Regions from separate parts of the Kribbella sp. NPDC003557 genome, predicted to be linked through region 2. Evidence: riboswitches for the same ligand, from Rfam matches in the RefSeq annotation. Region 2 holds a riboswitch; the other holds the start of a gene.
The links. A riboswitch is a leader RNA that binds a small molecule or an ion and turns the genes downstream of it on or off. The one in region 2 is predicted to bind glycine.
Positions count from the first base shown of each region.

Region 1: another riboswitch for glycine. It lies ahead of ABZW60_RS41065 (L-serine ammonia-lyase); the one in region 2 lies ahead of gcvP (aminomethyl-transferring glycine dehydrogenase).

Region 1 covers NZ_JBEXMY010000017.1:50,196-65,167, forward strand. The annotation lists gene ABZW60_RS40990 (2Fe-2S iron-sulfur cluster-binding protein) at 1-949, shown strand, start outside; gene ABZW60_RS40995 (dihydrodipicolinate synthase family protein) at 946-1,848, shown strand; gene ABZW60_RS41000 (proline racemase family protein) at 1,856-2,857, shown strand; gene ABZW60_RS41005 (UBP-type zinc finger domain-containing protein) at 2,873-3,226, opposite strand; gene ABZW60_RS41010 (HD domain-containing protein) at 3,276-3,914, opposite strand; gene ABZW60_RS41015 (helix-turn-helix domain-containing protein) at 3,950-5,029, shown strand; gene ABZW60_RS41020 (VOC family protein) at 5,010-5,501, shown strand; gene ABZW60_RS41025 (biotin-dependent carboxyltransferase family protein) at 5,491-6,330, opposite strand; gene ABZW60_RS41030 (allophanate hydrolase subunit 1) at 6,327-6,932, opposite strand; gene ABZW60_RS41035 (5-oxoprolinase subunit PxpA) at 6,932-7,684, opposite strand; gene ABZW60_RS41040 (GntR family transcriptional regulator) at 7,776-8,522, shown strand; gene ABZW60_RS41045 (aminopeptidase P family protein) at 8,566-9,996, shown strand; gene ABZW60_RS41050 (hypothetical protein) at 10,183-10,410, shown strand; gene ABZW60_RS41055 (alpha/beta fold hydrolase) at 10,462-11,865, opposite strand; gene ABZW60_RS41060 (DUF3817 domain-containing protein) at 11,964-12,317, shown strand; glycine riboswitch at 12,315-12,407, shown strand; gene ABZW60_RS41065 (L-serine ammonia-lyase) at 12,487-13,860, shown strand; gene ABZW60_RS41070 (SDR family NAD(P)-dependent oxidoreductase) at 13,872-14,564, opposite strand; gene ABZW60_RS41075 (helix-turn-helix transcriptional regulator) at 14,668-14,972, shown strand, end outside.
Region 2 covers NZ_JBEXMY010000005.1:324,170-339,141, reverse strand. The annotation lists gene ABZW60_RS22265 (VOC family protein) at 1-281, shown strand, start outside; gene ABZW60_RS22260 (glycosyltransferase) at 292-1,602, opposite strand; gene ABZW60_RS22255 (glycoside hydrolase domain-containing protein) at 1,599-3,818, opposite strand; gene ABZW60_RS22250 (class I SAM-dependent methyltransferase) at 3,969-4,775, shown strand; gene ABZW60_RS22245 (sigma-70 family RNA polymerase sigma factor) at 4,708-5,901, opposite strand; gene ABZW60_RS22240 (YciI family protein) at 5,901-6,269, opposite strand; gene ABZW60_RS22235 (CDP-alcohol phosphatidyltransferase family protein) at 6,463-7,059, shown strand; gene ABZW60_RS22230 (DUF881 domain-containing protein) at 7,056-7,898, shown strand; gene ABZW60_RS22225 (small basic family protein) at 7,895-8,227, shown strand; gene ABZW60_RS22220 (DUF881 domain-containing protein) at 8,229-9,056, shown strand; gene gcvH (glycine cleavage system protein GcvH) at 9,108-9,491, shown strand; gene ABZW60_RS22210 (FHA domain-containing protein) at 9,623-10,174, shown strand; gene ABZW60_RS22205 (MerR family transcriptional regulator) at 10,161-10,859, shown strand; gene ABZW60_RS22200 (bifunctional nuclease family protein) at 10,934-11,428, shown strand; gene ABZW60_RS22195 (MerR family transcriptional regulator) at 11,691-12,260, shown strand; glycine riboswitch at 12,380-12,469, shown strand; gene gcvP (aminomethyl-transferring glycine dehydrogenase) at 12,540-14,972, shown strand, end outside.

The DNA.
Region 1 (14,972 bases), on a different contig from region 2:
TGTGATCGCCGCCCACGGTACGAGCCACGTCGAGGCGGCGACGATCGTCCAGCTCACCAGCGATTGGCGCCCGATCCGCGGCACCGAGCGACGGGTGGACGTCGATGCGATCTGCGTAGGCTTCGGCTTCACCGCGAACCTGGAGCTCGCGGTGTCCGCATGCTGCACCATCACCACCGGCCCCGACGGTGGCCCGGCGGTCGCCGTGGACGCCAACCAACAGACCAGCACCTCCGGCGTCTTCGCAGCCGGCGAACTCACCGGCATCGGCGGCGCCGCCCTCTCCACCGCCGAGGGCACCCTCGCCGGCACCGCCGCAGCCCACCACGCCCAAACCACCATTCCGCTCCCACCCACCGCTGGCACACCTGCCGCTGGCGCACCCACGGCTAGCGCACCTGCTGCGGGGGTACCCGGCGTGGACCTACCCGGCGTGGACCTGCCCGGCGTGGACCTGCCCGGCGTGGACCTGCCCGGCGTGGACCTGCCCGGCGTGGACGTGTCCGGCGCGGGCCTGGCTGGCCCGGGGGTGTCGGGTCGTTCTCGGGGGGCCTCGGTTCGGCTGCCTGCGAGTGCGGTGGCGGCTGTTGTCAAGGGGCGGCGGTTTGCGGCTGCGTTGGCTCGGGCTTATCCGGTGCGGGACGGGTGGAAGAGCTGGAGTGACGCGGGGACGCTCGTCTGTAGGTGCGAGGAAGTGACGCGCGGGCAGCTCGAGGCCGCCGCTGACGAGCGAGGGCTGGAGGACGGGCGGGCGATGAAGTTGAGCAGCCGGGCGGGGCTCGGGCTGTGCCAGGGGCGGGTTTGCTCGCGCACCGTGGCTGCCCTGCTGGCCAAGCCGGGAGACGTACCGGAACCAAGCATGAAACGACCGATCGCCGTACCAGTGAGGCTGCGGGATCTGGCGGCGGCCGAGGTCGCGCCATCACCGGAAACCAGGGAGGAACCATGAGCGAGAAGTTGGACGGCGTGATCGTCGCGACCGCACTGCCGTACGCCGAGGACGCGTCGGCGCCGGCAGGGCTGCGTCCCGACCTCGACAAGTACGCCGAGCACTGCCGCTGGCTGGTCGACAACGGCTGCCGCGGCGTCGGGCCGAACGGCTCGCTCGGCGAGTACTCGTCGCTCACCGACGACGAGCGCCGGGCCGTGGCGAAGACCGCGATCGAGGCCGTCGGCGACGACGGTGTCGTGGTCGTCGGCGTCCACGGCGTCGGCTCGCACCAGGCCCGCGCCTGGGCGGAGAAGGCGGCCGAGGACGGTGCGGACGGCGTGCTCTGCCTGCCGCCGACCATGTACCGGGCGAACCGGGGCGAGGTGATCGCGCACTTCACCGAGGTCGCGAAGGCCGGCCTGCCGGTGATGGTCTACAACAACCCGCTGGACACCAAGGTCGACCTGACGCCTGACCTGCTCGCCGAGATCGCGCAGATCGAGAACATCGTCGCGGTCAAGGAGTTCTCCGGTGACGTCCGACGGATCCTCGAGATCCGCGAGCTGGCGCCTGATCTGGCCGTCATCGCCGGTGCCGACGACCTCACCCTCGAGGCGCTGCTGATGGGCGCGACCGGCTGGTTCGCCGGCTTCCCGAACGTGTTCCCCAAGGAATCGGTCCGGTTGTTCGAGCTCGCCACGCAGGGCAAGCTGGAGGAGGCCCGCGCGTTGTACGAGCCGCTGGTCGCGGCGTTCCGGTGGGACTCGCGCACCGAGTTCGTCCAGGCGATCAAGTACGGCATGGACTACGTCGGACGGTTCGGCGGACCCTGCCGGCCGCCGCGTGGACCGCTCGTCCCCGAGCACGTCGCGCAACTGGAGCAGGACATGAAGAAAGCAGTGGAGTCCCTGAAGTGAGGCAGTCATGAGGTCGGTCCGGACGATCAGCGCCATCGACTCGCACACCGAGGGCATGCCGACCCGCGTCGTCACCGGCGGGGTCGGCGTGGTGCCGGGCGCGACGATGGCGGAGCGCCGCGAGTACTTCATCAAGCACCTCGACGACCTGCGGCTGTTCCTGATGAACGAGCCGCGAGGTCACGCTGCGATGAGCGGGGCGATCCTGCAGCCGCCGACCCGGTCCGACGCGGACTGGGGTGTGCTGTACATCGAGGTCTCCGGTCTGCTCCCGATGTGCGGTCACGGGACGATCGGCGTGGCCACGGTGCTGGTCGAGTCCGGCATGGTCGAGGTGACGGAGCCACAGACGGTGGTCCGGCTGGACACGCCGGCCGGGCTGGTCGTCGTCGATGTTGCCGTGAGCAACGGTCGCGCCGAGCACGTGACGCTGCGCAACGTGCCGGCGTACTCGCACGCGCTGGACGCGTCGGTGGATGTGCCGGGGCTGGGCAAGGTCACCTACGACATGGCGTACGGCGGGAACTTCTACGCGATCCTGCCGCTCGAGCAGCTCGGCATCCCGTTCGACCGGGCGGAGAAGGACCGCATCCTGAAGGCCGGTCTGGACATCATGGACGCGATCAACGCCGCCGATCGTCCGGTGCATCCGCTCGACCCGGGGATCAACGGGTGCAAGCACGTGCAGTTCACCGCACCGGGTCTCGACGGCGCCGACTCGCGGAACGCGATGGCGATCCACCCGGGCTGGTTCGACCGTTCGCCGTGCGGGACGGGGACGTCGGCGCGGATGGCCCAGCTGCACGCCCGCGGCGAGCTGGCCCTCGGCGCCGACTTCGTCAACGAGTCGTTCATCGGGACGCGCTTCACCGGCCGCCTGATCGAGGAGACCACCGTCGGACCGCACCCTGCCGTCGTCCCGACAGTGACCGGCCGAGCCTGGATCACCGGAACGGCGAACTACCTGCTCGACCCCGACGACCCGTTCCCCACCGGCTTCGTGCTGTAGCCGCCCGGGGCCGGGTCAGCGGTGCAGCTGGGACTGCCAGTTGGTGGGAACTTTGCCGCCGGGGACGGGCTGTTCTTCGGGGCGGGCGGCCGGGGGCGCGAGGTCGGGGCCTTCGTAGTACTGGGACTCGCCGTAGTGCCAGAACCAGTCCTCGCCGGGCTCGAAGCTGCGGACGATCTGGTGGCCGGTCTCGGAGGCGTGGGCGGAAGCGTGCTGGGCGGGGGAGGAGTCACAGCAGCCGATGTGACCGCACTGCGCGCACCGGCGGAGGTGGAACCACCAGCCGTCGGCCTGCAGACACTCGACGCATCCGGTGCCGCTCGGGGGAACTGTGCTGTCGATGCCTGGCGTTCCAGAACTTTCCGTCATACCGGACATCCTCACCTGTCCCCGGCTCCCGGACAAGCAACGTCCGCGGTCACTCCGGCCAGGACGAGTTCTTGATGACGTCCACGAAATCGCCGCGGTGGAAACCCGGTACGAAGTGCTCGAGCACGTCGGCCTTCACGTTGCCGAAGGTGGTCGCGGGCCGGTCCTGGATGCCTTCGGTGAACGCCGCGAGGATCCGGTTCTTGAAATCGGGGCGCGGGTGGGCGGCGGTCACGGCAGCACGCTCGGCGTCCGTGACGGTGTCGTATCCGATGCCGAGGACATCGAGTTCGACGCCCCGGGTGACGAGGGCGATCTCGGCCGCCATGTGCAGCGGGATCTCAGGCGTGGTGTGCAGCGCGATCGCCGTCCACACCCGGTCGGCGGCGTCGGTGCCGATCCCGTGCTGCTGCAGGAAACGCCGCGCCTCGTCGGCGCCGTCGATCTCGAAGCGCTGGTCGGTCCGGCGGTAGCGCCCGGTCAGGCCGAGGTCGTGGAACATCGCGCCGACGTACAGCAGTTCCGGGTCGAACTCGAGACCCTGCGCCCGCCCGCGCAGCGATCCGAACAGGTAGACGCGGCGGGAGTGGTCGAAGAGCAGCGGCGACGCGGCGTCGCGGACGAGGTCGGTCGCCTCGCGGGCGAGCGCGCTGTCGGGCATCTGGATACCGGCGATGGTTTCGGTCATGCGTCCAGGTTCGCGGCCGGGGCTACGCTGGTGCCATGTCCAGATCGCCATGTAAACCACAGATTCGGACACGCCGGGTCGCGTTCGTGGTGTACGACGGGGTGACGCTGCTCGACGTGACCGGACCGCTCGAGGTCCTCCATCAGGCCAACCAGGTGACAGCCGGGCCGGATGGGCGCAGCGGGAGCTCCGCGGTGCGGTACGAGTCGGTGCTCGTGTCCGCGAGCGGCGGGCAGGTGACGACTGCCTCAGGTGTGGTGCTGGCCGGCGTGGTCCGTCCCGAGGAGGCCGGCGTGGTCGACACGGTCGTGGTCGCCGGGTCGGACGGCCTTGTCCACGCGATCCCGGACGAGGTGCTCCAGGTGACGGCAATGCTCGAGCGGGAGGCCGACCGAGTGGCGTCCGTGTGCAGCGGGGCCTTCGTACTGGCCGCGCTCGGAATGCTGGACGGACGGCGAGCGACCACGCACTGGCGGCATGCGGCGGCGATGGCGCGGCAGTACCCGAGGATCCAGCTCGTCCCGGACGCGCTGCACGTCACGGACGGCAGGTACCTGACCTCCGCCGGGATCAGCGCCGGCATCGACCTCACCCTCGCCGTGGTCGAAGCTGATCACGGCGCCGGGACGGCCCGGGCGGTGGCGCGTGAGCTCGTCGTGTTCATGCAGCGGCCCGGCGGCCAGTCGCAGTTCTCGACCGCGATGGCGACCCCGGCCGCGCGCACCGATCCGCTGCGGGCGATCGCCGACACCGTCGTCGCGGATCCGGCCGCCGACCACAGCCTGCCGAGCCTGGCCGCCGCGGCCGCGGTCAGCCCGCGGCACCTGACCCGGCTGTTCCAGAGCGAGTTCAACACGACGCCCGGCCGCTGGGTGGAGCGTGTGCGGCTGGACAGGGCCCAGCAGCTCCTGCTCGACGGCCACAGCATCACCACCGCAGCACGGCTCAGCGGACTCGGCAGCGACGAGACCCTGCGCCGGGCGTTCGCGCGGCACCTCGGCACGACACCCACGGAGTACCGCCGGCGCTTCCAAGCCGCACGATCCGTCGATGAAGAGGACAGAACCTGGCCGCTACCTTCGACAGACTCGAGGCATGAGCACACCAAGCGGTAAGTCGACGATCACGCCCTACATCGCGGCGAAGGGCGCGGACAGGTTCCTCGAGTTCGTCGAGCAGACCTTCGAGGTCCGGACGAGCGGACGGTTCCCGAACCAGGACGGTACGGTCGGCCACGCCGAGATCACGGTCGGCGAATCGGTCCTGATGACGTTCGACGCCGCACCCGACTGGCCGGACACCCCGAGCCTGTTGAGCGTGTACGTCGACGACGTCGAGCGCACCTACCAGCGGGCCCTCGACGCCGGCGCGACCGTGGTGACCGAGCTGATGTACTCCGGCATCACCGGCGACCGCGGCGGCCGGGTGAAGGACCCGGTCGGCAACATCTGGTGGCTGCAGACCCACGTCGAGGACGTCGACGAGAGCAAGGCCCGCGAACTCTTCGCGGACCCCGGCGAACTCGCCACGATGCGCATCGCCCAGGACACCTTCGCCGCCGAGATGCGCAGCCGCGTCAAGAACTGATCAGCCGCACGGCCTGCCCCGGGCGGACCTGGGCGCACGCGTCCAGGTCCGCGTCGGCGACGTACGCGATGACGGGATAGCCGCCGGTCACCGGATGGTCCGCGAGGAAGATCACCGGCGTACCGGACGGCGGGATCTGGATCGCGCCGCGGGCCATGCCCTCGCTCGCGAGTTCGCCCGTGCGGGCGCGTTCGAGCAGCTCGCCGTCGAGACGCACGCCGACGCGGTTGCTGTTGCTGCTCACCTGGTAGGTCTGCGCGACGAGCGACGCCCGGCCCGCATCGGTGAACCAGTCCCGGCGGGGCCCCGGCGTCACCCGCAGCACGACCTGCCCGCCCGGCGGATGCGCGACCGGAGCCAGGTCCACTCCGGGCATCGGCTCGACGGACGACCCGACCGGCAGCGTCTGGTTCGCCGTCAGCGGCGCGGGCCCGAGCCCGGACAGCAGGTCGGTGGATCGGGAGCCCAGAACCTCAGGTACGTCGATCCCGCCGCGGACGGCGACGTACGTACGCAGCCCGCTCGACGGCGGACCGAGCCGCACCACCTGACCGGCGCGGAGCGTGGCCGGTGCGTTGAGCGGTACGCCGGTGCACGGCGCGCCGGTGATCGCGACGACGAGGTCCTGGTCCGCGTGGAGCACCAGCCCGCCGTACGTGACCTCGACGGCGGCCGCGCCGACCGGATTGCCGACCAGCCGGTTCGCCAGCGCGTACGCGCCGCGGTCGCAGGCCCCCGAGGCCGGTACGCCGAGCGCCGCCTGGCCGGCCCGCCCCGCGTCCTGGATCGTTGCCAACGGCCCCGTTTCGAGTACGGTCAGGCTGCTCATCCACGACCCGCGTCGACGAACCGGACCCGGCGCCCGGGATGGAACAGTGCGGCCGGATCACGCCCGGAGTCGAAGATGCGCACCGGCGTCCGGCCGATCAGCTGCCAGCCGCCCGGCGACTCACGGGGATACACGCCGCTGAACTCCCCGGCCAGCGCGACCGCGCCCGTCGGCACCTTCGTCCGCGGCGACTCGCGCCGCGGGATGTCCCACGCGCCGGCGGACGTCAGGTACCCGAACCCGGGCGCGAACCCGCAGAACGCCACCGTCCACTCGTCGCTGGTGTGGCGCGCGACCACATCGGCCGCCGAGCAGCCGAGCAACCGTGCGACGTCCGGCAGATCCTCGCCGTCGTACACGACCGGGATCTCGATCAGGTCGCCCGCCGCCTGCCGCCCGTCGGTCGGCGTCACCGCCCGCAGTGCGCGGGACAGCGCGTCGAGGCTGCCCGATGTCGTGACCAGCACGGTCCGCGCCGCCGGTACGACGTCCACCACGTCCGCGGGTGGGTCCGCGGTCAGCGCCGCGTAGTACCCGAGCACCTCGTCGAGGTCGCCGAGCTCGACCAGCAGCGCCCGGTCACCCGACGGGAGGATCCGCATCAGCCGGTGAACGGGCGCACCGTGACGCCCGCTCCCTCCAGCGCGCCACGCACCCGGCGGGCGATGCCGACGGCGCCGGGGGTGTCGCCGTGGACGCAGATGGAGGCCGCGTCGACCACCAGCGCGCCACCCGTGACGTCCCGGATCGGCTGCCCGGTGGCCATCGCCGTACAGCGGGTCGCGATCTCGTCGGCGTCGTGGAGCACGGAACCGGACTCGCGCCGGGACACCAGCGTGCCGGCCGCGGTGTACGCGCGGTCGGCGAAGGCTTCGTGGATCGCGGTCAGACCGGCCTCGGCGGCGAGCCGGAGCCACTCGGATCCAGGCAGCCCGAGCACCGGAAGGGCCTTGTCGTAGTCCGCGACCGCAGCCACCACCGCGGCGGCCTGCTCGCTGTGGTGGCCGATCGTGTTGTAGAGCGCGCCGTGGGGTTTCACGTACCGGACCCGGTCGCCGGCGATCCGCGCGAACGCGTCCAGCGCGCCGAGCTGGTACACCACCTCGTCGCGCAGCGCGGACGGCTCGATGTCGACGAACCGGCGCCCGAACCCGGCCTTGTCGGCGTACCCGACGTGCGCGCCGATCGCGACACCGCGCTCGACTGCCTCGGCCGTCACCCGGCGCATGATCGACGGGTCGCCGGCGTGGAAGCCGCAGGCCACGTTCGCACTCGTCACGACCTCGAGCAGTGCCGAGTCGTCGCCCATCGCCCAGGGGCCGTAGCCCTCACCCATGTCCGCGTTGAGGTCCATGTGCCACCTCCTGGCCCCGAGCGTAGGGATTGTTGAACAATCCTGCAAGAGCATTGTTCCACTTTTCGATGCCACCTGGGATGATGCAGAGATGACCACGGGTGGGGAGGAGACCGGCCGGCAGGCATGGCTGCGGACCGTCGCCGCGGATGTCGCGCGGCTGGACCGGAGCAGCTCGGCCGAGCGGGCCGCGGACATCCTGCGCCGCAGTATCACCGAGGGTGCACTGCCGCCGGGAGCCCAGCTCTCCGAGGTCGAGCTGACCGAGGTCCTGGAGGTCAGCCGGAACACGCTGCGCGAGGCCTTCCGGCTGCTCACCCACGAGGGCCTGCTCGTCTACAAGTTGCATCGCGGCGTCTTCGTGCCGGAGCTGGACGAGCACGATGTGATCGACCTGTACCGGCTGCGTCGCGTCCTCGAGGTGGATGTCGTCCGCGGCCTGGCCGACCGTGATCCGGAGCTCCCGGCCGGCCGGCTCGAGCCGCTGCACGACGACGTCGAAGCGGCCGAGGCGGCGGCGAGCGCGGACCGCTGGCCCGCTGTCGGTACGGCGAACATGCGTTTCCACCAGCACCTGATCGGGCTTGCGGACAGTGCCCGGATGGACGCGATGACGGGTCGCCTGCTCGCGGAGCTGCGGCTCCTGTTCCACGTGATCGCGACCCCGCGCGAGCTGCACGAGCCGTACATCGAGCGCAACCGGGGACTGTTCGAGCTGCTCGAGGCCCGCAAGTACGAACAGGCCGCCGCCGACCTCCACCAGTACCTGCTCGACTCCGAGCAGGCGCTGATCGCCGCGTTCCGGGATAAGGGCTTGCGCGGGCCCGCGACAACCTGAGTTGATGAGCTGACACCGACAGCTGTAAAGGGGAGCTCAGCTCATGACCGATGACGCCCGGACCGACCAGACGCCGAAGTCCTACCGCCCGATCGACGCCAAGGGGTTCCGGGAGTTCATCTCCCGCGGCTGGGGGCCGGTGGACCGCTCGGTGACGGTGCCGGAAGGGCTCGCCGAGGCGGCCGCGGAGCATCGGCGCAAGCTCGCCGCCGCGCTGCCGGGACGCCGGATCGCGCTCGCGGCCGGCCGGGCGCCGGTGCGGTCGAACGACACCGACTACCAGTTCCGCGCGGACAGCGACTTCGTCTGGCTGACCGGCTGCCAGGCCGAGGGTGCGGTCCTGGTCATCTCCGGGGACGGCGACGCGACGCTCTACCTGCGCGAGACGGCCGGACCGGACGAGGCGGACTTCTTCGCGAACGCGCGCGACGGCGAGCTGTGGATCGGCCCGGTGCCGGGCCTGAAGGACTGGTCGGACGCGCTGCAGATCGCCTGCCGCCCGATCGAGGAACTGCCCGCGGCGGTGCGCGGCGCGGTCCCGTTCATGCTCTCGGTCCCGGGCGTCGAGCCGATGCTGGACGCGCTGGTGCGGACGTCGCCCACCGACGGCAACGCGTTGCGCCAGACGCTCGCCGAGCTGCGCCGGATCAAGGACGACTGGGAGCTCGACCAGCTGCGGGAAGCGGTCGCGGCCAGTGTGCTCGCGTTCGGTGACGTGGCGCGGGAGCTGCCGGAGGCGATCCGCGGCGGCGGCGAGCGCTGGCTGCAGGGCACCTTCGACCGCCGCGCGCGGACCGCGGGCAACGGCGTCGGCTACGCGTCGATCGTTGCTTCTGGCAAGCATGCCCCGGTGCTGCACTGGGTCCGCAACGACGGCCCGGTGAACGAGGGCGACGTGATCCTGCTGGACGCCGGCGTCGAGACCCGCACGCTCTACACCGCGGACGTGACCCGGACGTTCCCCGCCACCGGTGAGTACACCGCGGCGCAGCGGCAGGTGCACGACCTGGTGTACAAGGCGCAGCTCGCGTCGCTCGAGGCCGTCAAGGTCGGAGCGCCGTACCGCGCGTTCCAGTACGAGGCGCTGCGGGTGCTGGCCGAGGGGCTGCGTGACTGGGGCCTGCTGGATGCCTCGATCGACGAGTTGCTCGGCCCGGACGGCCAGCAGCACCGGCGGTACATCGTCTGCGGGACCGGGCACTACATCGGCCTCGACGTGCACGACTGCGACGCGTCCCGGCCGGAGGCGTACTTCGCCGGCACCATCGAGGCCGGGATGGCGCTCGCGGTCGAGCCGGGCCTGTACTTCCACCCGAACGACGAGACCGTCCCGCCGGAGCTGCGCGGGATCGGCATCCGGATCGAGGACAACGTCGTGGTCCACTCCGACCGGCTCGAGATCCTCACCGAGGACCTGCCGATCACCACGGACGGTCTCGAGCAGTGGACCCGGTCGCACCTGGCAGCGAAGTAATCAAAATTACCGGTCACGGCCAGTAACGTTCGCGGCCGGGCCCCCGATGTAGAGGGCGGGGGGAGGGTCGAACCCGGCCAGGCGTGTGGGAGTGGGGGGCCTCTGATCACACGCCGGCCGGGTCGGCCCCGGACTGGGGGCCAAAAAGGGGGGACCCAGGAACCCTGGGTACGGGGGAGTTACATCATGAACCTGCGTGTGCGAGTAGTGAACTGCGGCAGCCGGCACTGGTACGCCGACATCGACGACGCCGACGATCCGCAGCCGGACGACCCGTTCTGGTACGTCGACAACTGCCGGTCCCAGTCACAGGCACTCGAGACGGCCTGCGCCGAGCTCCAGCTCCTGGCGCGACGGCTGGTCCGTGGGGACCAGCTCGACCGCGTGCTGGATGTGACCGGGATACCGGTCTGACGCAGGGCCCCGGGGCCGGGGCTGGTTGTGAGCGTCGGCCCCGGTTTCCAATCACCCGGCCGGGGGCACGGCTGGGCAACTGGTGCCGCGCTCCGGCACGTCCCGTGCGATCAGGTAGCTGTCGATCGCGCTCTGCATGCACGGGCTCTTCGTGTAGCTCCCGTGTCCCCAGCCTTGGTACGTGAGCAGCACGCCGTGCCGCCCGAGCTGACGCTCTACGCTCTGCGCCCACATGTACCCGGTGGCCGGGTCGTGGATCGCATTGGCGAGCAGCACTGGTGTCTTGAGTTCACGGACCTTCAGCCGGTGCTGCGGGTTGTCAGCCGGCGGTGAGCCGAGGCAGATCGACACGGCCATCAACTGACCGGGGTAGCGCAGGTCCTGGTTGTTCCGCGCGAGCCGCTGGAGGTGCCCGGCGTACTCGCGGTAGCTGCGCACCGGCAGGTTCCAGTCCTGGCAGAACACCGCCAGCGGGTACAGCCCGGTCTGCGTTGGCTTCGGGGGTGTGACTCCCGCCTTCAGCATCTCGGCGAGCGCGGCCCACTTCGGTTCGTACAGCATCCGGAACACCCCGAAGCTCAACGTGAACGGGTCCGGTGACTTGGCGAGCAGATCGGCCCACCGTGCGTGGATGTCGGTGCCGTGCAGGGCGCAGGTCGTGGTCGCGTCACACCACTTCACGAACTCGTCGAACGAGTCCTGTCCCGCGGCCGCCTGGTCGTCGAGGAACGCCTGGGTGGTGGCCGAGCTGTGGTCGCTCACACTCTCCAGCACCATCGCGCGGACCCGGCGCGGGTACGTCTCGGCGTACTGCGCTCCGAGCAGCGTCCCGTACGAGCTGCCGTGGAAGGAGATCGTCGACTCACCGAGAGCCCGCCGTACGGCGTCGACGTCGCGCACCGTCTGCCAGGTGTCGATGTGGTCGTACAACGGGCCGGTGTGTTCGCGGCAGTCCTTGGCGAGCGCCCGGTTGTAGCTGATCGTGGCGGTGAACTCGGCCGCGCTCCTGATGATCGGCGACGGCTGCTTGTCGAGCAGATCGACGGAGCACTTCACCGGGTTGCTGCGCGCGACACCGCGCGGGTCGAAGCTGACGATGTCGAACCGGTCCCGCAGGTCCTCGCTGAACCGGTCCATCCCGGTCTTCACCCGGTCGACACCCGAGTCCCCGGGCCCGCCCGGCCCGAACACGAGCACCCCGACCCGCTCGCCGGGCCCCTCGGCCTTCCTCCTGGCCAGGGCGAGGCCGAAGGTCGGTCCGCCCGGGTCCCGCCAGTCGACAGGAAGCCTGAGGGTGGCGCACTCCGAGCCCTTCACCTCCGCGGGGTCGTCTTTTCCTTCCGGTTGGCAGTCGGCCCACCGCAGCTGAGGGCTCGCTGCGGCGGTGGTGGTCAGCCCGGCGGCGGCCACGCCGATGAACAGCGCGCCGGCCACGGCGCGTCGGATGAACGTCATGCCGACGATCCTTCGGGCAATCGCTTGCTGACGGCATCGGGGACTCGCCCCGCGTGACCCCGATCACGACTTGGGGGGCTTGTTAGGGTCGGTCGTTGATGAGTACCAAACATGCGGTGTGGTTCCGGACGGTGGCGATCGCCGAGGCGGTCTCGTGGACCGGACTGCTGATCGGGATGCTGTTCAAGTACGTGCTGTCCGACAACGAGATCGGCGTCAAGATCTTCGGGCCGATCCACGGCGGCATTTTCGTCGTCTACGTGGTCACCGTGCTCGCCGTTCGCGGTCCGCTGCGCTGGTCGTGGCCGGTGACTCTGGCCGCGCTGGCGGCAAGCGTTCCTCCGCTGTTCACCTGGTTCTTCGAGATCTGGGCGGTCCGGACGGGCCGGATTGACGTTGGCGGGCAGACCGCCGTACCGTCCACAACGTCAGTCAACTCAACAGCCGCATGAACCCGTGCGGGAGAGACCCGGGCACGAACCGGGCGCCGTAGGAGCAACTCTCCCCAAGAATCTCTCAGGCACCTTCACCGCGCGGGCGAGGCACCTCTGGAAGGCATCCGCCTGACAGAGCGGGGAGGACACCAAACGGTCAACGGCGACCGGAAGGAACCTCCACACGATGGCGATCAGCGTCTTCGATCTGTTCAGTATCGGGATCGGCCCGTCGAGCTCCCACACCGTGGGACCGATGCGCGCCGCCCGCACGTTCGCGCTCGGCCTGGTCGATGACGGCCTGCTGGCCGCGACGACCAGGGTCGAGGCCCAGCTCTTCGGCTCGCTCGGCGCCACCGGCCACGGCCACGGCAGCAACAAGGCCGTCCTGCTCGGCCTCGAGGGCGCCGACCCGGAGACCGTGGTCACGCACTCGGTCGACGCCCGCGTCGAGACGATCCGCGAGTGCGGCCGGATCCTGCTGGCCGGCAGCCACGAGATCGCGTTCGACGAGAACACCGACCTGCTGATGCACCGCCGCAAGGCCCTGCCGTACCACCCGAACGGGATGATCTTCGTGGCCCGCGACGCGGCCGGCGCGGTGCTGCGCGAGCGCACCTACTACTCGGTCGGCGGCGGGTTCGTCGTGGACGAGAACGCCGCCGCGGGGGACCGGATCGTGCCGGACACGACTCCGCTGAAGTACCCGTTCACGACCGGTGCGGAGCTGCTCGACCGGTGCCGCGAGTCGCAGCTGACCATCAGCGAGGTGATGCTCGCGAACGAGCTCGCCTGGCGGACCGAGGACGAGGTCCGCGACGGCCTGCTGCACATCTGGCAGGTGATGCAGGACTGCGTCCGCGAGGGCTGCGAGACCGAGGGCATCCTGCCCGGCGGGCTCAAGGTGCCGCGCCGGGCGCACGCCCTGCACAAGAAGCTCAGCCAGGACCCGTGGTCGGTCGACCCGCTCAAGGTGATGGACTGGGTGAACCTGTTCGCGCTCGCGGTCAACGAGCAGAACGCCTCCGGCGGCCGGATCGTCACCGCCCCGACCAACGGTGCCGCCGGCATCATCCCCGCCGTGCTGCACTACTACCGGCGTTTCGTGCCCGGGGCGACCGAGGACGGCGTGGTGCGGTTCCTGCTGGCGGCCGGCGCGATCGGCGTGCTCTACAAGGAGAACGCGTCGATCTCCGGCGCCGAGGTCGGCTGCCAGGGCGAGGTCGGCTCCGCCTGCTCGATGGCCGCGGCCGGTCTCTGCGAGGTGCTCGGCGGCACGCCGCAGCAGGTCGAGAACGCCGCCGAGATCGCGATGGAGCACAACCTCGGCCTGACCTGCGACCCCGTCGGCGGGCTGGTGCAGATCCCGTGCATCGAGCGGAACGCGATGGCCTCGGTGAAGGCGATCAACGCGGCCCGGATGGCGATGCACGGCGACGGCGTGCACGTGGTCACCCTCGACAAGGTCATCAAGACCATGCGCGAGACCGGCGCGGACATGAAGATCAAGTACAAGGAGACGTCCCGCGGCGGCCTCGCCGTCAACGTCATCGAGTGCTGATCACCCCTTGATCACCAGGGGATCGTCCCGTGCAGGCTCAGGTACTCCGCCGTCGGCCCGTCCCGGTCGATGGTGGCGAGCCGGACGATGATGTCGGCGCCCTCCTCGACGGTCTGGTAGCCGGTGCGGCCGTTGAAGTCGGTCGCCGTGTAGCCGGGGTCGACGGTGTTGATCCGCAGGTTCGGCAGCTGCTTCGCGTACTGCACCGTCATCATGTTGAGTGCCGCCTTCGAGGCGCCGTACGCCGGGGCCGGCACCCACACCGGCACCGTGCTGACCGCGTCCGCGTCCACCGCGGCGGCGATCGAGCCGAGACCGCTGGAGACGTTCACGATCACCGGGTTCGCGCTGCGCTCGAGCAGCGGCAGGAAGCGGCGGATCATCCGCACCGGCCCGTAGACGTTCAGGTCGAACACCTGGTGGAAGTCGTCGGCGGTCAGGTCCCGCGCGTCCTTGTGCGGTCCGGGAATGCCGGCGTTGTTGATCAGTACGTCGAGCTCGGCGAGCTGCTCCGCCGCTGCGTCGACCGACTCGTCGCTGGTCACGTCCAGGGGCAGGTAGTGCGCGCCCAGCTCGTCCGCGGCCTGCTTGCCGCGCTGCGGGTCGCGCGCGCCGATGTAGACGGTGTGTCCGGCCTCGATCAGCCGCCGGGCTGTTTCGTATCCGAGGCCTCGGTTCGCCCCGGTGATGAGTGTCGTGGTCATGGCTCTACCCTCGCGCCGGCGGTCCGGAGCAGGTAGTACCCGCGATGTCCTAGGGAATGGCAGTACCAGGCTGATCCGCCGACGGCCCGCGATACTGGAGGACATGGGCGAGCTCGGCAGGACGTTGCACGCGTGGCGTGACCGGGTGACGCCGTCGGAGGTCGGGCTGCCGTCCGGTGGGAAGCGCCGGGCGCCGGGATTGCGGCGTGAGGAGCTGGCCCACCTCGCGGGTCTGTCGGTCGACTACATCGTCCGGCTGGAGCAGGGCCGGTCGGAGTCGCCGTCCGTGCAGGTGCTGACCGCGCTGGCCCGCGCGCTCCGGCTGTCCGATGCCGAGCGCAACCATCTGTTCGTGCTCGCGGGCGAGGTCGAGCCGTCGCCCGGGCGCGTCTCGGCGTACATCCCGCC
Region 2 (14,972 bases):
CGGACGGGGAGCCGCAGTTCATCTCCCTGCACGACGCGGTCCCGGGGTACGTGACCGCGATCCAGTCCGTCGACGACGAGCCGCGCTACCACCTCGACATCGAGACCGACGACGTACCGGCCGAGGTCACGCGGCTGACCGGGCTCGGCGCGGTGGAGGTCGCGAGCTGGCAAGGCTGCCACACCCTGCGCGCCCCCGGCGGCCACCTGCTCTGCGTCATCCCGGTCCACAGCGATCCGGCGGAGTTCGAGCAGCGCGCGACCGTGTGGGGCGCGGACTGACCCGCAGAGCTCAGGCGACGTGGACGGCGGGAGGCGCGGCGAGCGCGAAAAGCCGGTCGAACACGGCGGCCCGGTCGAACTGCAACGCGTAGTCCCGTGCGCGCCGCTCGGCTTCCGCGCGCTGCTCGCCGGTCCAGTCGCACACGACCTCGTCGAGCACGGATCGCAGCGTGACCGGGTCATGCTGCGGCACCAGCAGGGCCGTGTCACCGACCGCCTCGGGTACGCCGCCGGTCGCGCAGGTGATGACGGGCCCGCCGCCGGCGAGGGCCTTCTCGACCAGCGCGATGCCGAACGTCTCCACGAACTCCGGCTGCTCGCGGGTCGGCAGCACGAACGCCGCGCTCCCGGCCATCAGCGCCGGCTTCTCCGCGTCGTCCACGTCGGTCAGCACCCGCACCCGCTCGCCGAGGCCCGCGGCCGCGACCCGCGCCACCACCTCGTCCTCCTGCGGCCCGCGCCCGGCGAGCACGAGCTGCACCCGCTCGGCCGACCGCGACCCGGCGTACGCGTCGATCAGGTCGTCGACGCCCTTCGCCGAGGCGATCCGTGACAGGAACAGCACGTACCCGTCCCGCGAGAGGCCGCGGCGGGCCAGCGCCTCGGCGATCCGGTCGTCGGTGAGCGACAGATAGGACCAGGAGTCGACCGCCGGGTACGAGATGGCGATCCGCTCACGGCATCGCTGCGCGAACGTCGTCCCGTGCATGCCGTCGAGGGTCGCGGCCGAGGCCACGATCAGGTCCCTGGTGTACTCCGACACCGCCACGCAGTGATCGGCCTCCAGATAGACCGACAGGATGTGCGCGGCCGCCCCGAAGCGCCCGGTGTCCACGCACTCGCGCACCACGTTGGTGATGTCGGAGCCCACCGCCTCGGCGACCGTGATCACCTGTGCGGGACCGATCCGGCGCGCGACCTGGACGGCTTCCTGGACGGCGATCGCGTGCGGGCTCAGGTACAGCGACATCGCCACCGTCGGCACCCCGTCGCTGAACAGCTCGACCAGCCGACCGATGAGCCCGGACAGGTAGCGCCCGTCCGGAACCCGGTAGTCGCCGACGGGCCCGGGCCGCTCCACGGTGATACCAGGGCTGTACGGCAGCACGCGATCGAGCGGTTTCAGCGGCAGCCCGGCCGCCTCGAGCGCGTCCAGCGGCCAGGTCACGATCCGTACGTCGTCGAACCCGCGGGTGAGCGCCACCTCCGCGAGGCACCGGGCCTCGCCGGAGTGCCCGCAGATCACCGGGTCGGCGCGGACGACGAGGACGAGTCGGCGGTTGGGTGTGGACGGGACGGGGGGCTGGTCGTCGATGGTCATGCCTCACCTCCAGTGGCAGGCAGCGGGTCGGATGTGGACGGCGGCCGGATCCGGGTGCCCCAGCCGGACGGCTGAGGGCCGAGCTCGATGTGCAGGGTGCGGAGGTGCCGCAGTTCCCGGCCGGAGATCCAGGGACGTTCGAGGGTCTTGCCGTCGACCGCGATGGACCGGACGTAGGAGACCGGCCCGCCGGCCTCGACCGGCTCGAAGCCCTTGGTGATGATGGACAGTTCACCTTCCGGCAGCTGGACTGTGGACTCCGCAACGGCCGGCGCGCTGACCAGGAAGAGGTTCTGCCCGGCGACCGGGAACAGCCCGAGCGTCGCCCACACGTACCAGGCGGACAGCCCGCCGGAGTCGTCGTTGCCGGGCAGCCCGCCCCGGCCGGTGCCGAACTGGTTGGCGATCGCGGCGTGCACCACCTCGGCGGTCCGGTCCGGCCGTCCGGCGTAGTGGTAGGACCACGGCGCCTCGTAGTCGGGTTCGTTGTTCAGCCCCTCGAACCGGCACAGGCCGTACCCGGCGTCCATCTCGGCCACGCTCGGCGCCACGCCCGGCTGGGTGACCGGTGCGGCGTCGTACCCGAAGAACCGGTCGAGCAGCCCGACGAACGCGTCGTCGCCGCCGGCCAGCGCGATCCGGGCGCGCATGTCGTGCAGCAGCCGGAAGGAGTAGTTCCACCGGCCGCCCTCGTAGAACGTCGAGTCGCGCAGCAGTCCGGTGGCCGGGTCGTACGCCGCGCGCCAGCCGTGTGCGAGCTCGCGCATCTGCCGGGCCAGCGGCCGGTCGCGGATCTTCTGGGCGATCGCCGCGGTGCAGTGGTAGGCGTACGCCAGGTCGAGGGTGTGGCTGATCGGGTGCGCGACGCCGTGCACCAGGTAGTCCTCGCCGTACGTGCGGCGCAGGTCCATCTCGAGATGCACCATGGCCCAGTCCCAGTCGATCCCCGGCAGGTCCAGCTGGCACAGGTCGGCCAGGAAGGTGTGTGCGAGCGCGCTGCCCTGCCGGGAGAACCGGTCGGCGCCCTTGGCCATCCGGTAGCCGATCGGCAGGTTGCCCTCCTGCTCGCAGATCGACAGCATCGCGCCGGCCAAAGCGACCGAGCGCTGCGGGAAGAGCGTGGTCATCAGCGGCAGCTGGGTGCGGTAGATGTCCCACATGGTGCAGATGTCGAACGCATACGGGCCGTCGGTCGTCCAGGACGGGCTCTCGTCCGGGGCGAAGCACGGCTTGACCAGCGAGTGGTAGAGCGCGGTGCCGAACACCGTCGCCTGGTCGCCGGACTCGGTGCTGATCGCCACCTTGCCGAGGTGGTCGCGCCAGGTGGCCGTCGTACGCTCGCGGCGCCCGGCGAAGACGGTCCGGCCGCGGCCGACGTCCGTGTGCAGGTTGTCGCGGGCCGTCGCGCACCCGCGCAGCGAGAACCCCAGCCGCACCTCGACCGTCTGCTCGGCGCGCGAGGGACCCATGAAGATCAGCCCGAACGGCCGCAGCGTGGTCGGCCGGATGTAGTCGAAGTCGAGGCGGGTGCCGCCGGGCATCAGGCGCCGGTCGTACCACAGCAGCTGCCGCCAGCCGGGAGCGTCGACCTCCAGGTGCACGGCCAGCGGCACGCCCTCGACGTGGATCTCTCCCTGGGCCACTCCCGGCTCCAGCATCGCCAGGTGCGCCTTCAGCGGCACGGTCCGGCTGTGCGGGATGGCCAGGCCGCCGGTCGAGGCGTCGATGACGATCCGGGCCGCGTCGTGCGACGGGAAGGTGTACCGGTGGACGGCCGACTTGGGGCCGACCGTCACCTCACAGCGCACCCCTGAGCTCAGCGTCGCCGCGTAGTAGCCGGGCTCGGCCACCTCGTCCAGCAGGTCCCAGGTGGTGCCGAGATCGTCGAGCGGGCCGAGCATCGGCGTGACCCGGAAGTAGTTGTAGTACTTGCGGATCGCGCCGGTGCCGGACTGCTGGAAGTGGGTGAAGCCGGAGGCGACCGGGCGGTCGTACAACAGGCCGGGCACGCCCTCGGTGTTGAAGTCGTACAACCCGTAGCCGGTCGGGTAGGCCCCGGAGTACGGGCAGGCCGACACCATCCCGAAGGGGTGCATGGCGCCCGGGTGCGTGTTGCCGACCTGCGGCTTGGGCCACCACCAGGTCGCGGCCAGGCCCTTGGGCGTGGGCAGGTCGGTGGCGCCGGTCCCGATGAACGGGTCGACGTGCTCGTACATCGGCCTCACCGCCTCGTGCGGGCTGACGTGGACTCTCAAAAAGTAAGAAGCGCGTGTTTCAGCCGCGTGACCGAACGAGACGGGCAGGTTACGTCGGCCCGCAGCAGAATGCGGTGCCCGGGTGGCGCACCGCGGTCTACGCTCCGACGCATGACTGAACTCGCGGCGACGTTCCAGCAGGAGGCAGTGGCGGAGGCCTATCAGCATCGGCCGCCGTACCCGGACGAGGTGTTCGAGCGGCTCCTGGCGCTGATCACCGACGAGCCGCGCCGGGTGCTCGACATCGGCGCCGGCGAGGGCGCGATCGCGCGGCCGCTCGCGCCGCGGGTCGAGCACGTCGACGCGATCGACTTCTCCGCGCCGATGGTCGCGGCGGGCCGGCAGCGCCCGGGCGGCGACCGTCCGAACCTCAGCTGGCAGGTCAGCCCGATCGAGACCGCCGACCTCGACGGCCCGTACGCACTGGTGACGGCCGGCGCCAGCATCCACTGGATGCCGTGGGAGGAGACGTTCGCGCGGATCGTCCCGCACCTGACACCGAACGCCCAGCTCGTCGTCGTCGAGCACGGCGCCGTCGACGAGCCGTGGTCGGCCGAGCTGGTCAAGGTGATCGAGCGGCATTCACGGAAGAAGAACTACGACCCGGGGTTCAGCGTGGTCGACGCGATCCGGGACCGCGGCCTGCTCGACCTCAGCGGTACGGCGCGCACCGAGCGGGTCGTCCACCGCCAGACGGTCGCCGACTACATCGAGAGGCTGCATTCGACGTCGAGCCTGGCCCGTGGCCTGATGCCGGCCGACGAGGCGGCCGCTTTCGACGCCGGCGTCGAGGCAGCACTCCGTCCGTACGCGAAGGACGGGGTCCTCGACCTGACGATCGAGGCCGAGCTCAGCTGGGGCCGCCCGAAGAGCCCGCCCGGGACAGCAGATAGCGCTGCTCGGGAAGACTCTGCGTGAGCCGCGCGGCGAGCTCGTAGGCCTCGCGGGCAGCAGCACTGTCACCGGACAGCTCGAGCAGATGCGCCCGGACGGCGGCCAGCCGGTGGTGGTCCTGGAGCGCCGGATCCACGTCGTCGAGCAACGCCAGCCCGGCGGCCGGACCGTGCACCATCGCCACCGCGACGATCCGGTTCAGCGTCACCATCGGACCCGGTGCGGTCGACTCGAGCAGTTCGTACAGCATCAGGATCTCGCGCCAGTCGGTCTCGTCCGCGGTGGCCGCCGCGTCGTGGACCGCGGCGATCGCCGCCTGCAACTGGTACGGCCCCACCGGCGCCGACCGCAACGTCGACTCGATCAAGTCGGTGCCTTCCGCGATCGCGGCCGTGTCCCACAACGACCGGTCCTGCTCGGGCAGCGGCACCAGCGCACCGTCGGCCGTCGCCCGCCCGGGACGGCGCGCGTCGGTCAGCAGCATCAACGCGAGCAGCCCCGCCACCTCACCTTCGGCCGGCAACGAGGCGTGCAGCTGGCGGGTCAGCCGGATCGCCTCCGCGCTCAGCTCGACCCGGTGCAACGACGTACCGGACGAGGCCGTATAGCCCTCGTTGAAGACGAGATACAGCACATGCAGTACGGCGGCCAGCCGCTCGGGCTGCTCGGACGCCGGCGGCATCGCGAACCGCGCACCCTGGAGCTTCGCCTTCGCCCGGCTGATCCGTTGGCCGATCGTTGCCTCCGGCACCAGAAACGCACGGGCGATCTCGCCGGTCGTCAGCCCGCCGACGGCACGCAGCGTCAGCGCGACCTGCGACTGCGGAGTCAGCGCCGGATGGCAGCACAGCATCAGCAACGTCAGCGAGTCGTCCTCCGCCGACGCCGGCTCCGGGGGAGACCAGGACGCCACGGTCTCCTCGCGGCGGGTCCGGGCCGCCTCGTTCCGCAGAACCTCGATCCGCCGCCGCGACGCGACCGTGACCAGCCAGCCGCGGGGATTGTCCGGCACACCCTCGCCCGGCCACTGCAGCGACGCCGCCAGCAGCGCCTCCTGGACAGCGTCCTCGCACGCGTCGAAGTCGCCGTACCGCCGGACCAGTGCGCCGAGCACCTGCGGCGCCAGCTCCCGGAGCAGTTCCTCGAGCATCACGTGAAGGCGCCGAGGTCACGCACCGGACGCACCTCGACGACGCTGAACGGCGCCTCCGGGATCTGCGCGACGATCTCCACCGCACGGTCCATCGAGTCGCACTCCAGCAGGTAGAAACCGGCCAGCTGTTCCTTCACCTCGGCGAACGGGCCGTCCGTCGTCATCGGCTTACCGTCACGGACCAACACCTGTTTGGTGAGTTCCGGGGCGTCGAGCGACTCCGACGCGACCAGCTCGTTGTGAACGGCGAGCGCCTCGTGCAGGGCGGCGTACCCCGCCATCCCTTCCTTCTTCTGCTCGTCCGTCATCGAGTCCCACACCGCCCGGGACTCCGGGTTGCCGTAGATCAGAACCAGGAACCTCATCTGCCCAGCGTAAGCATCACTGGGGGGTATCGATCGGGTCACTGCTTCGCAGCAGGCGTAGCGGCCCGCGGGCGGGCGCGTTCTGGTATCAGGGGAAAGTCGGGGCCTGCCCCGGGCCAGGCGGCCGTAAACCTGTCGGGGCGCCCCAGTAGAGTTACGACGGGTATCCAGGGTGGAGAGAGGGAGGGGTCGCGTGCCGGACTTGGAAGTGTCCGACCGGGTGTGGACGATCCCGAACGCACTCAGCTTCCTGCGGTTGCTGGGGGTGCCGCTGTTCCTGTGGCTGGTCCTCGGGCCGGAGGAGGACGGCTGGGCGCTGCTCGTGCTGGCCGTGTCCGGGTTCACCGACTGGGCCGACGGCCAGATCGCCCGCCGGATGAACCAGACGACCCGCCTGGGCCAGATGCTCGACCCGGTCGCCGACCGGCTGTACATCTTCGCCACCGTCATCGGCCTGGCGCTGCGCGACATCATCCCCTGGTGGCTGGCGATCGCGCTGCCGTTGCGGGACGTGCTGCTGACCCTCACGCTGCCGGCGCTGCACCGCCGCGGCTTCAACGCGCTGCCGGTGCACTTCCTCGGCAAGTCCGCCACCTTCTGCCTGCTGTATGCGTTCCCGCTGCTGCTGCTCGGTGACGGCGACAGCACCCTCAACCTGCTCGCCCGCGTGTTCGGCTGGGCGTTCGCGATCTGGGGCACCGGTCTGTACTACTGGGCCGGCGCGCTGTACTTCGCCCAACTGCGGCACCTGGTGCAGACGGTCAAACCGATCAAGGACTCGGCCGGGTGACCCAGCAAGCCCCTCAGCAGACGCCTCCTCGGCGCGTCGACGCGTCGATGTCACTGCTGAACAACCTGATGGCGCACCCGATCGACGAGGGGTACGCCGTCGCCGCCCGCACCCGGTCGAACGCCGACGGCAAGCAGACCCGGTCCCGGCACCGGATCATGCTCGTGCTGGCCGCCGCCGTCCTCGGCTTCCTGCTCGCCGTCGCCGCCGCGCAGAACTACCGCAGCGCGCCCGAGGCGGAGAAGCAGCGCAAGGAGCTGATCACCCGCATCAACCAGGCCGACGCCCGGCTGACCGAGCTGCGCAACCACCAGGCCCAGCTCGCCGACGAGGTCCGCCGGTTGCAGGCGAGCGGACTGAGCAACGACAGCACCGGCGCGGCGCTGCAGCAGAAGCTCGACGACCTCGAGCTGCAGACCGGGGCGATCGCGGTCACCGGCCCGGGGATCAAGGCGGTGGTCGACGACGCCAAGGACGCCGACGCCAAGGAAGGCCGGCTGCTCGACGTCGACCTGCAGCAGCTCGTCAACGGCCTGTGGACGTCCGGCGCCGAGGCGGTCTCGGTGAACGGGCACCGGATCACCTCGCTGACCGCGATCCGCGGCGCGGGCAGTGCCATCACCGTTGACTACAGTTCGCTGACCCCGCCGTACACGGTGCTCGCGATCGGGGACACCGCGACCATGCCCGCCCGGTTCGCGCAGAGTTCCGGCGGGCAGTGGGTGCAGTACCTGGTCAGCAACTTCGATGTCCGGATGACGATCACGACGGAGGATTCCTTGCTGGTGCCGGCCGATGCGACCATCGCGTTGCGCTACGCGAAGGTGAGAACGAGATGATCGCCGTACTCGGGCTGGTGATCGGTGTCGTCATCGGTCTGCTGGTCGCGCCCGACGTCCCGGACTGGGCGCAGCCGTACCTGCCGATCGCCGTGGTGGCCGCGCTGGACGCGGTCTTCGGCGCGCTGCGCGCGTTCCTGGACGGGATCTTCGACGACAAGGTGTTCGTCGTGTCGTTCGTGTCCAACGTGCTGATCGCGGCCCTGATCGTGTACCTGGGCGACCAGCTCGGGGTCGGGTCGCAGCTGTCCACCGGTGTGGTCGTCGTCCTCGGCATCCGCATCTTCACCAACATGGCCGCGATCCGGCGGCACATCTTCCGGGCCTGACATGAGCGACGAGACACCGGGCAAACCCGCGAAACCGGCCCCCGACACGCCCGCCGACGTGCCGCAGACCCCGACGCCGATGCCGAAGCCACGAACGCCGAACCTGGCGCTGCGCCGGCTGCGGGCCGGGTTCAAGCCGTCCCGCGGCCAGGCGATCGTCGCGGTCGTGCTGGCGCTGGTGGCCTGCGTCGCGGTCGTGCAGGTCCGGGTGAACCGGGCCGACGACGGCTACCAGAACGCCCGCCGCGAGGACCTGATCGCGATCCTCGACGGCCTCGGGCAGAACACCCGGCGGCTGGAGAGCGAGATCGCCGACCTCGAGGAGCGGAAGAACTCGCTGTCGTCCAGCGCGGACAAGGCGCAGACCGCGCGCGAGCAGGCCGAGGCGCAGGTGCGCACCCTCGGCATCCTCGCCGGTACGCTGCCGGCGCAGGGTCCCGGGGTGCGGATCACGCTGAACGACCCGCAGGGCAAGATGACCTCGAGCAACCTGCTGGACGCGATCGAGGAGCTGCGCGACGCCGGCGCCGAGGCGATCCAGGTCAACGGGTCGGTCCGGGTGGTGGCCAGCACGGACTTCGTGGACGACGCCCCGGGGATCTCGATCGACGGCCAGAAGGTGAACTCGCCGTACGTCATCGAGGCGATCGGGGAGTCCCACAACCTGGCCGAGGCGGCCAACTTCCCGGGCGGTCTGGTCAGTGAGGTGACCGGTCCGCAGGTGGGCGGAACGGCCGAGGTCACCGAGCTCGAGAACGTCCCGATCACCGCCTTGCACGCCCCGGAGGAGCATCGTTACGCTCGCCCGGCGCCCAGCCCGACCAAGTAGCTGTACCTGTCGCTGTCCCTGTAGCTGTACTTGAGTGAAAGAGGAACGAAGGTGTACCCCGAAGACCTGAAGTACACGGCCGAGCACGAGTGGTTGAAGGCCGGCGAGGAAGGACCCGTGCGGGTCGGTATCACCGACTTCGCGCAGGACCAGCTCGGTGACATCGTGTACGTGCAGCTGCCCGACGTCGGCAGCACGGTGCGGGCCGGCGACGCCTGTGGGGAGCTGGAGTCCACCAAGAGCGTGAGCGACCTGTTCGCCCCGGTGAACGGCACCGTGACCGCCGTCAACGAGGCCCTGGCCGACCAGCCGGACCTGGTGAACAGCGACCCGTACGGCGAGGGCTGGCTGCTCGACATCGAGGTCGAGGACGCCGACGAGGTGGCCGCACTGATGGACGCCGAGGCCTACAAGGGGCAGCTCGACCAGAGCTGACGACTGACTGGTAGCGTTACCGGCCTCAACCGCTGGTCGAGGGTTGAGGCCGCTGTCCACACTGTCAACACTGTCAATACGGGGTCTATCGAAAACGTCGCCGGACCGCCGGCGATCGGGAGGATCACAGCATGCCGTTCTGCAACCAGTGCGGGCACGAGAACTCCGAGGGCAGCCGGTTCTGCTCGCAGTGCGGAGCGATGCTCCCTGGCGCGGACCGCCCGGCGGCAGCCCCGGCGACCCCCCAGCCGACGCCTCAGCCGACCCCCGGTGTCACCGACACGGCGATGCTCACCCCGATCGGAGCCGAGCCGGAGCCGGAGCAGCAGACCAGCGAGCCGCTGTCGGTCGACGACGCGGCCGCCGTCGGCGCGCTGCCGGCCGGGTCCGCCCTGCTGATCGTCCAGCGCGGCCCGAACGCGGGCAGCCGGTTCCTGCTCGACGTCGACGTGGTGACCGCGGGCCGGCACCCGGACAGCGACATCTTCCTCGACGACGTGACGGTGTCGCGCCGGCACGCCGAGTTCCGCCGGGACCCGTACGGTGTGAAGGTCCGCGACGTCGGCAGCCTGAACGGCACCTACGTGAACCGGGACCGGATCGACGAGGTCCAGCTGAACAACGGCGACGAGGTCCAGATCGGCAAGTACCGGTTGGTGTACTACGCCAGTGGCCAAGCCTGATCCCAGCGCCGAAGGGCCGGTGGGCGGCCGCGGCATCGGCGAGGTGCTGCAGCTCCTGCAGGCCGAGTTCGCCGACGTCACGATCTCCAAGATCCGGTTCCTGGAGTCCGAGGGCCTGGTGACCCCGGCCCGGACGGCGTCCGGCTACCGCAAGTTCAGCGCCGCCGACCTCGAGCGGCTGCGGTACGTGCTGACCGCGCAACGCGACCAGTACCTGCCGCTGAAGGTGATCAAGGAGCATCTCGGCGCGATCGACCGCGGCCTGCGTCCGGCTGCCGCGGGTCCACCGGTCGCGCCGAGTTCGTTGCCGCAGACCCCCGGCCAGCCGGTCGCGGACGACTTCGGTGCCGCGGGCACCGAGCTGCGGCTGACCCGCGACGAGCTGCTGCGTGCCGCCGGGGTCACCGCCGGGCTGCTCGGCGAGCTGGAGGCGCACGGCCTGGTGGTGGCCAGCGGCAACCACTACGGCGGCGACGCGATCGTGATCGCGCAGGTCGCGGCCGAGCTGGCGGCGTACGGGATCGAGCCGCGGCACCTGCGGGCGTTCCGGACCGCGGCGGACCGCGAGGTCGGCCTGATCGAGCAGGTCACGGGGCCGCGGCGTACCGAACAGACGGGGGAGCTGGCCGCTCTCACGGTCCGGCTGCATACCGCGCTGGTCCGCTCTCGCCTGCCTCGTCCATAGGCAGGAGCAGGGCCTTCGTCCACAGGTGACCCCGTCGGCCCGCCGGGGCCTTCGGCTCGGAGTAGGCTGAAGGGGTGCGCGAAGTCGACGTGGTCGGAGTCCGGGTGGAGATGCCCTCGAGTCAGCCGATCGTGCTGCTCAAGGAAGTCGGAGGTGAGCGGTACCTGCCGATCTGGATCGGCGCTGCCGAGGCGAGTGCGATCGCCTTCGCCCAGCAGGGCATGGAGCCGCCCCGGCCACTGACCCACGACCTGTTCGCGGAGACCATCCGGGTGCTCGGGCACACGCTCAGCCAGGTCCGGATCGTGAACCTGACCGACGGCGTGTTCGAGGCGATCCTGGTGTTCGACGACAAGACCGAGATCTCGGCCCGGCCGTCGGACTCGATCGCGATCGCGCTGCGCACCGGGACGCCGGTGTTCTGCGCCGACGAGATCCTCGCCGAGGCCGGCATCCCGGTTCCGGAGAGCGAGACCGAGGGCGCGGACGAGGTGGAGGAGGAAGAGGAGGTCGAGCGGTTCCGGGAGTTCCTCGACCAGGTGACCCCGGAGGACTTCGACAAGAGCTGACACCGCGGCGCCCGCCGTGGTGCGGCCGGATGGTGCAAGTGCGGCTAGGTAACGATTCGTGCGACGGTCGCGACACGCTCGCGGCTCGACGCGGTTGTCGTTGACCCGGTTCGGGCGGCGGCTTACCGTGAAGGAGTCGTGGGGTGGTGTCACTCCACGGAGATGACTCGTTCCAGTCGGTATCCAGGGAGGCTCAGGCGTGACACGCACCGGGGACACGGATCTGACGGCGCAGTCGACGTCCGACGCGCACGCAGAGGCCATGGCTGCCGCTACAGCCACCGCCGGCGTCCAGGGTCTGCTGTTCGACGACGACCTGCGGCCGATGCCGGAGGACGTCGGGTTCCGGGGGCCGACGGCCTGCGCCGCGGCCGGGATCACCTACCGGCAGCTCGACTACTGGGCCCGCACCGGCCTGGTCTCCCCGTCCGTGCGCCCGGCGACCGGCTCGGGGACGCAGCGGCTGTACGGTTTCCGTGACGTCCTGTTGCTGAAAGTGATCAAGCGGCTGCTGGACGCCGGGATCTCGCTGCAGCAGATCCGGACCGCGATCGCGCACCTCAGCAAGCGCGGTTTCGACGACCTGACCCAGATCACGCTGATGAGCGACGGCGCGTCGGTCTACATGTGCACGTCGCCCGACGAGGTCATCGACCTGCTGGCCGGCGGCCAGGGCGTGTTCGGCATCGCCCTCGGCGGTGTCTGGCGCGAGGTCGAGGGTTCGCTGTCGGAGCTCCCGACCGAGCGGGCCGACGGCCACGACGAGACCGACTCCGAAGGCCACTCCGGCGACGAACTCGCCGCCCGCCGCCGCGCCCGGATGACGGGCTGACACTCAGTACTTCCCCTGTGCGCCCACTCACTGCCGACTCGCTCCGCGGTGTGTGGGCGTCCGTGCGGTGCCTGGTGCCCGAACCGGTCGGGGATTCCTGGTAGCCTCGACTCAGCCGTTCACAGCACTCGGGAGAGTCCCGTGTCATCGGGCGCCGAAGGGGCAATTCCTCCCCGGAACCTCTCAGGCCCATGGACCGAGTGTCACAGGCGACTCTGGAGCGCACACGTGTGACAGAGGGGGAGGCGACCGGAAGCACGTCAGCAACGGAGCCTCTTGATGACCGAATTCTCTGCAATCTTCGCCGACCGGCACATCGGTCCGCGTCCGGACGAGGTCGCCCGCATGGTGCAGCTTCTCGGGTACGCCGACGTCGACGCGCTGGTCGATGCCGCTGTACCGGCCTCGATCCGGTCGGCCGAGCCGCTCCGGCTGCCCGAGCCCGCGTCCGAGGTCGACGCGCTGACCGAGCTCCGGCAGCTCGCCGCCCGCAACACCGTCTCCACCTCGATGATCGGCCAGGGGTACTACGGCACCTTCACCCCGTCGGTGATCGTCCGCCGCCTGGTCGAGAACCCGGCCTGGTACACGGCGTACACGCCGTACCAGCCGGAGATCTCCCAGGGCCGCCTCGAGGCGCTGCTGAACTTCCAGACCGTGGTCTCCGACCTGACCGGCCTGCCGACCGCGAACGCGTCGCTGCTCGACGAGGGCACCGCGGCCGCCGAGGCGATGACGCTGGCGCACCGGTCGAACAAGAAGAGCAAGTCCGACCGCTTCCTGGTCGACGCCGACACCTTCGCGCAGACGATCGCGGTCGTGCAGACCCGCGCCGAGGCGCTGGGCATCGAGGTCGTCGTCGCCGACACCACCGACGGTCTGCCCGAGGGTGACTTCTTCGGCCTCCTGGTGCAGTACCCGGGCTCCAACGGCGCCGTCCGCGACCTGAAGCCGCTGATCGAGGCGGCGCACGAGCGCGACACGCTGGTCGCCGTCGCCTCCGACCTGCTCGCGCTGACGGTGCTCGAGGCGCCGGGTGAGGCCGGCGCCGACATCGTGATCGGCTCGTCGCAGCGCTTCGGCGTCCCGCTGTTCTACGGCGGCCCGCACGCCGGGTTCATGTCCGTGCGCTCCGGCCTCGAGCGGTCGTTGCCCGGTCGCCTGGTCGGCGTCTCGGTCGACGCCGACGGCGCCCCGGCGTACCGGCTGGCGCTGCAGACGCGTGAGCAGCACATCCGTCGCGAGAAGGCGACGTCCAACATCTGTACGGCGCAGGTCCTGCTCGCGGTGGTCGCGTCGATGTACGCCGTCTACCACGGCCCGGACGGGCTGCGGGCGATCGCCGAGCGCGTGCACTCGTACGCCGGTAAGCTCGCCGCCTCGCTGCGGGCCGGCGGCGTCGAGGTCGTGCACGACGACTTCTTCGACACCGTGCTCGCCCGGGTCCCCGGCCGCGCCGCCGACGTGGTGGACGCCGCCCGGCAGAACGGGATCTGGCTGCGGCTCGTCGACGCCGACCACGTCGGCATCTCGTGCGACGAGAAGACCGACGTCGCGACACTGACCCGGGTCTGCCAGTCCTTCGGTGTCGCCGGGGCGCAGTACGACGACACGCTCGGCGCGCCCGCGATCGCCGTACCGCGGACCACGGACTACCTGACCCACCCGGTGTTCAACACGCACCGGTCCGAGACGGCGATGCTGCGGTACCTGCGCAAGCTGTCCGACATGGACTACGCGCTGGACCGCGGCATGATCCCGCTCGGCTCGTGCACGATGAAGCTGAACGCGACCACCGAGATGGAGCCGGTCACCTGGCCGGAGTTCGCGGACCTGCACCCGCTCGCGCCGATCGAGGACGCGGCCGGCTACGTGAAGCTGATCGGTCAGCTGGAGCGCTGGCTGGCCGAGGTCACCGGGTACGCGAAGGTCTCGATCCAGCCGAACGCGGGCTCGCAGGGTGAGCTGGCCGGCCTGCTCGCGATCCGCGGCTACCACCGCGCGCAGGGCTCGGTGGACCGCAACGTCTGCCTGATCCCGGCGTCGGCGCACGGCACGAACGCCGCGTCCGCGGTGATGGCCGGTATGAAGGTTGTTGTTGTCAAGGGCAACGACGACGGCACGATCGACCTGGACGACCTGCGCGCGAAGGCGTCCGAGCACGCGGAGAAGCTGGCCGCGATCATGATCACCTACCCGTCGACGCACGGTGTGTACGAGGAGAGCGTCCGCGAGGTCTGCCGGATCGTCCACGACCACGGCGGCCAGGTGTACGTCGACGGCGCGAACCTGAACGCCCTGCTCGGGCTCGCGAAGCCGGGCGAGTTCGGCGGCGACGTCAGCCACCTGAACCTGCACAAGACGTTCTGCATCCCGCACGGCGGCGGTGGCCCGGGCGTCGGCCCGGTCGCGGTCGCGGCGCACCTCGCGCCGTACCTGCCGAACCACCCGCTGCTCGACCAGGCCGGCCCGGAGTCCGGTGTCGGTCCGATCAGCGCGGCGCCGTTCGGTTCCGCGGGCGTGCTGGCCATCTCCTGGGCGTACATCCGGATGATGGGCGCCGAGGGACTGACCGCCGCGACGAAGGCCGCGGTGCTGACCGCGAACTACGTGGCGAAGCGGCTCGAGGGCGCGTTCCCGGTGCTGTACACGGGTGAGAACGGCCTGGTCGCGCACGAGTGCATCCTGGACCTGCGGCCGATGACGAAGGAG